DNA from 2 places in the Neobacillus sp. SRL179 genome. Region 2 is predicted to be linked to the other one. Evidence: predicted binding sites of a transcription regulator. Region 2 holds the regulator's gene; the other holds the start of a gene.

Region 1 (3,217 bases), 1.2 Mb from region 2:
TATAGGTTGGATCTTCTTGTATTTAGCTACTTATCCAATGCTCCTATTATTTAAAAAGAAAAAGATTCCGTTTTATGTAAAATGGACGGTTATTTATATGGTTCCAGCTTTAGGTTTGTTATTATTTCCTTTGTTCAAGAGTCCATCCATCATGGCTTTTGGTTTTCTAATGATTCCGTTTTTTACTTTAAATGCGTATTTTACCACTAAAAATCAAGATCGTGCTTTTATGAATGATATCAGTGCAATTATTGCTTTTTCCATTGCGGGTTTAGCAAGTAGTTACTTAGGACAAAAATCTATCACACTGGAATCCGTCCTATTTCCCTTTTTAACGTCAATCTTATTCTTCATAGGTTGTACTTTTTATGTGAAATCAATGATTAGAGAAAAGAAAAATAAACATTTCAAATGGATTTCATGGTCCTACCATTTCCTTCTTGTAGCGGCATGGTTTGTTAGTGGGAATTGGGTTGTTGGAATAGCTTTAATTCCTAGTTTACTTCGAGCCATTCTTTTTTATGGAAAAAAATTAACTCCAAAACAAATAGGTATTTATGAAATCATCAACTCGGTATTCTTTTTCCTACTTGTTGCAGCACAAATCATCCTCCTAAAGTAAAAAAATCGGTCGTCATCGACCGATTTTTTTAGCTTTATACAGTTGAAAGGGGATCACCTAGTCAACCTTACAAATTTCAACTGGGCATTCTTCACAATCAATTTCCCTTTTTAAATAATCTAAATCATGGATGGTAATGTTCCCTTTATCGATAGAAATGATTCCGGCTTTTCTTAAATCACTAAGTAACCGATTCACTACCTCACGTGACGTTCCACAGAAATTAGCCAATTCTTGATTCGTTAGGGGCAATTCCACCATAATCCCTTTATTTGTCTTAATTCCGTAACTGTTACTTATGCGAATTAAGGTTGAATACAGGGCTCCTTTTTTTCCATGAAGTACTAAATCACGAAATTTAGTTTGTGTTTTACGATATTGCAGACTCATCCACTTAATCATTTCAAACGAAAGAGGAAGATCTTGTGAAAGTTTTTCCTCTAGAACATCCTTCATGATGACAGCTACTTCACCATTCTCGACAACCCGTGCACTTAATAAATACCGCGTAGATGGGGAAAATAAATTTAATTCACCTACAAAATCACCTTTTGAACACATTCTAAGGGTAAGTTCTCTACCGTCAGGAATTATTTTACTAATTTGAAGGATACCACTTTGAACGATATATAATTCATCCGCCTGTGAACCTTCCTGGAAAAGAAAAGTTCCTTTTTTAATCTTTCTTATATGGTGAACAGTATCAAAAAGGTGAGACAATGTAACAGGTACTTCTTTTACTGACAGCATACTCCTAACCACCTTTGATGGTACGTAAATTAATATTGAAACAATATGCAAGTCAAAGCTAAATTTACAAGATATTACTATAATTATATTGTTAACGAAGAATAATTAGCAATAAAAGTGCAATAAGTTCATACAATCGTCAAAAAACATATGTAAATCTTTCTACTAAGAGATGCTGCTGCGTGTACGCTGTAATAGATTTTCACAACTTTTTATATTTCTTGGGAAATAATGTCGTCTTATGGCGAATTTGAAAGAAATTCCTATAATGGTCAAACACAAAAAGGAAATAATAAAGATGTAGAAGAGAAGGAGGGATAACATGGGACAAAGTCATCAGTTTAGATCAGGGAAAAAAGCACCCAATAATGGCATTTACATTGAAGTGGGTGAAACTGGAAGCAATATCATTAATCCGAAGAAAATAAAGCTAAAAGCAGGGGATCCTTTTCCTGAAACATCAAATGATGATCGGGTTTGGACATACTTACCTAAAACAAAATAGGATCAACAAAAGTCATCTATTTCAGATGGCTTTTCTTCTGTCCAAAATTTTACTTAAACATAGTAATTGTTTTATAATAAATATAAAGGTCAGGAATGGTCAAAGGAGGAATGAGGAATGGACCTAAATCGAATGACAGAGCGTTTACAGCAAGGCATAATGAATGCGCAAGATTTAGCAATGAAGGAAAATCATCAAGAAATAGATGAACCTCATTTATTACTATCACTGATGAATCAAGACGACAGCCTAATAGCAGCCATATTAGAAAGAGCAGCCTTGCCGACTGATAATGTTCGTAAAAGCTTGTTGGAATCCTTAGCGAAAAAACCACAGGTTACCGGGAGTGGTGTTGAACAGGGGAAATTGTATATTACCGCTAAGCTGCAAAAATTACTAGTAAGTGCAGATGAGTTTGCCTCAAAGTTTTCCGATGAATACATTTCAGTAGAACATTTTCTGTTAGCGGCAGCATATGCTGATGATTCTGTAATGAAAAAGATAATAAAGTCTTTAGGGAAAACTCCAGAAGCGATAGTAAATGCTATTAAAGATATTAGGGGGAATCAGAGAGTGACTTCACAAAATCCTGAAGCAGGTTATGATGCACTTAAAAAATATGGCAGAGATCTAGTGGCCGAAGTAAAAGCGGGGAAAATGGATCCAGTTATCGGCAGGGATACAGAAATTCGTAATGTCATTCGGATCCTGTCTAGAAAAACAAAGAATAATCCAGTCCTAATTGGTGAACCAGGGGTAGGGAAAACAGCGATTGTGGAAGGATTAGCGCAAAGAATTGTTAGAAAAGATGTCCCAGAAGGATTAAAGGATAAAACTATTTTTTCACTTGATATGAGTGCCTTAATTGCCGGGGCAAAATTTAGAGGGGAATTTGAAGAAAGACTGAAGGCGGTTTTAAACGAAATTAAAAAAAGTGAAGGGCAAATATTGCTATTTATTGATGAAATCCATACGATTGTTGGAGCAGGAAAGACTGAAGGGGCTATGGATGCAGGGAATATGTTAAAGCCAATGCTAGCACGCGGGGAGCTTCATTGTATCGGAGCAACCACACTAGATGAACATCGAAAATATATTGAAAAAGATCCAGCGTTAGAACGGAGATTCCAACAAGTACTTGTCCAAGAACCCGCTGTTGAAGATACCATTTCTATCTTAAGAGGATTAAAGGAAAGATTTGAGGTTTTCCATGGTGTAAAAATTCACGATCAAGCGCTTGTAGCAGCAGCTACATTGTCAGATCGTTACATTACAGATCGTTTTTTACCTGATAAGGCGATTGATTTAGTTGATGAAGCATGTGCGATGATCAGAACGGA
Region 2 (3,217 bases):
CGAAGTCCTGCTCAAAATGTCTTTAAGAAGCCGTCTAAAGGACAAAACTCATCGAAGCCCTGTCAAAAATGTCTTTAAGAAACCGTCTAAAAGACAAAACTCATCGAAGCCCTGTCAAAAATGTCTTTAAGAAACCGTCTAAAAGACAAAACCCCCCGAAAGATTGCCCTAAATGTCTTTAAGACCCAGCATATAAGGACAATCAATCATAAAAAGATACCCCTACATACTTTTATTATTAGAGTGCCCAGCCCCACTATTACCCTTTTTGACTTTTACACCAAATAGGAATCGGGTGAGATGAGTCCTCTTTATTACGAACTCAAAAATAAGAAGAGAGACTGTTAAGGTTGAAATCATAATTAAGACATATTTAAGTGGGACAGTTAGGTCTAGCCTAATCACATAATAACCAATCACCACTAACACCGTTTGATGAATAATATAAACCGGAAACGCAGCTTCATTCAAAAAGGGAAGGAGTCGATGATTTTTATTTAAATATTTATGACCATACCCATGAATGACGATTAGGCCCATCCATACATTAAACATCCTGAACAACGTTAAGAAGCTGTCCATTAAAAGACTTTTTATGTCATCGTTTTGGGCAACGAGGAAAACCCAGATTGGTACAGAGATAAGTATTACTAATAAACCCCTAAGGCGTAAACGATTAAACATCTCTTGGAATCGTTGATCACTGCTAGTTATATACCCCATAATAAAAAGAACGAAGTAAAAGAATGGATTTTGCCCGCCTGGAGCTGGCAGTTTAGTTGTTAGTGCTAACACTATAAAAAACAGGATAAACATGGATGGCTTACTCATAGTGTAATGGATAAAATGTTTTGGTTTTTCTGTTCGTAAAAAATGAAAAACGGGTAAAGCCAATATTGAAAGAACAAAAAGATAAAGGATAAACCACAGGTGAGCAGGGGTAAATGTACCAAAACAACCTGATAAATCGCTAAAGTTTGAGGAAAATTCTTTTAAAAACATGAAATAGGAACCTGATGATTTTCCGGTATGGTCCATAATCGCAAAATACCCTTTTAGGTGGAACAATGAGTAATAGGCCAACTAAGAGCGGTATTAACAGGCGGCTGCATCTTTATTTTAGAAAAAAGGATTTGGATTTTATCTGTAATGCGTACGTACCAGCTGGCAGAACCGGCTAACCAAAATAGCAGGGGCATAAACCATAAATTAGCAACTGAAATGAACCAGCTTAACCCCCAGCTCAATGTTTCATTTTTTACATAAAAAGGATCCCAATAATCAAAAAATCGTGCCGCATGGAAAGGAAATAATAAGAAAATCCCAAAATTCCTAAGCCAATCGATGTCATACCGTCTTTCCTTTTCACTCATAGACTTTCTTATTTCATAATTTTTACAATTACATTTTACAGGCAGGAGGAAATATTAGAAAGTATTTATATACAAAAACAGGAAAAACGCATCTCTGTGTCAAAACTAGAATGATATCTAACCCTGCTCTATGGAGAAGAATCTATTTTAGTCGGTATTTCTTAGAAATCATAGGTTTCAGGGCGGGGAAATTTGGAGAAAATCAGTAGTAGTGAATCGTTGCATCTCCCCCAAAATTTCAGTATAATAAAAGTCAAATATAGTCAAAGTCAGATGATGGGAGGTGGGAAGATGAGAAACATCTCCGATATTATTGAAAAATATCTAAAGCAGGTTTTGGAGTTAAGTGAAGAAGACCTTGTTGAAATTAAGCGAAATGAAATTGCTGACAAGTTTCAGTGCGTCCCTTCACAAATCAATTATGTCATTAATACTCGTTTCACCATTGAACGAGGATATATTGTAGAAAGTAAACGGGGCGGCGGTGGATATATTCGGATTATGAAGGTTCAATCCCACGATTTAGCCCATTTAATTGATCAGTTGCTAGCAATCATCCAAAATCGAATTAGTCAAACAAGTGCTGAAGATGTAATTGTAAGACTGGTTCATGAGGAGGTCATTACAAAACGAGAGGCAAAAATTATGCTAAGTGTCATCGATCGTTCTGTCTTATATATTGATCTTCCATATCGTGATGAATTACGAGCAAGAATGTTAAAAGCAATGTTAACATCCTTAAAATATAAATAACTAGTGCAGCCAGAGAGGTGATAAATATGATCTGTCAAGAATGCAATCAAAGGCCAGCTGCTCTTCATTTTACAAAAATTATTAATGGTGAAAAAACAGAAGTACATCTTTGTGAGAAATGTGCCCAGGAAAAAGGCGAAATGTTTATCTTTAATGGGGAATCTGGTTTTGCTTTTAATAATCTATTAGCAGGATTATTAAATATTGACCCAACATTTCAAAAGTCGAGTGAAAGTCCATTTCAACAGGAGGAAATCCTTCAATGTGATCATTGCTCGATGACTTTTCCACAGTTTTTAAAGGTAGGACGGTTTGGCTGTGCCCATTGTTATGAAACATTTCAAGACCAGTTACAGCCTGTATTAAGGCGTTTGCATGGTGGAAATTGGTCACATAATGGTAAAATACCGAAAAGAATTGGCGGCAGCCTCCATCTTCGTAAACAAATCGAAGAATTAAAACTAGGACTCCGAAATGCCATTTCCAATGAGGAATTTGAGAAGGCTGCGGAGATTCGCGATGAAATACGTACGTTAGAAAAACAATTAGCTGGAAACGAAGAGGGAGGAGAATAACGTGTCGCTTGAACATTTCTTTAATCAAGCCGTCAGCTCCTGGATGAGCGAAGAGGGACCGGATTCGGATATTGTCCTTAGTTCTCGAATCCGTCTAGCTAGAAACTTTGAGGCTTACAACTTTCCGACTGTATTTTCACCAGAAGAGGCAAAAGCGGTTATTGTCAATATGGAGGAAATCCTTAACCAATCCGATCTTCAAAAGTATGGAAGGATGGAATTATTAAAAATTGATGAAATGCAGCCGCTTCAGAAAAGGGTCTTAGTAGAAAAGCACTTGGTTAGTCCCCTATTGGCTGAAGATTCACCTTATGGTGCTGTTCTTTTAACAGAAAACGAAGAAGTTAGTATTATGATTAATGAAGAAGACCATATCAGAATTCAATGTTTGTTTCCCGGCTTACAAATTGCAGAGGCATTGGCGGCGGCCAACGAAATAGATGATTGGCTTGAAAGTAACATTCATTATGCCTTTGACGAAAAACACGGTTATTTAACAAGTTGTCCCACAAATGT

The links. The regulator CtsR, encoded in region 2, represses protease genes until heat stress. The targets are predictions, from matches to a motif close to ATGGTCAATAAAGGTCAAACA.
Region 1: clpB (ATP-dependent chaperone ClpB) is a predicted target of CtsR. The motif match lies at 1,963-1,983, and genes of this name have one in related genera.

What each region holds. Positions count from the first base shown of each region.
Region 1 is NZ_OZ481792.1:1,343,971-1,347,187, forward strand. Features, by position in the region: gene AC4E8C_RS06605 (YwiC-like family protein) at 1-622, shown strand, start outside; gene AC4E8C_RS06610 (Crp/Fnr family transcriptional regulator) at 680-1,372, opposite strand; gene AC4E8C_RS06615 (YjzC family protein) at 1,695-1,877, shown strand; gene clpB (ATP-dependent chaperone ClpB) at 1,995-3,217, shown strand, end outside.
Region 2 is NZ_OZ481792.1:100,422-103,638, forward strand. Features, by position in the region: gene AC4E8C_RS00525 (acyltransferase family protein) at 223-1,038, opposite strand; gene AC4E8C_RS00530 (hypothetical protein) at 1,056-1,373, opposite strand; gene AC4E8C_RS00535 (CtsR family transcriptional regulator) at 1,665-2,126, shown strand; gene mcsA (protein-arginine kinase activator protein McsA) at 2,153-2,701, shown strand; gene mcsB (protein-arginine kinase McsB) at 2,703-3,217, shown strand, end outside.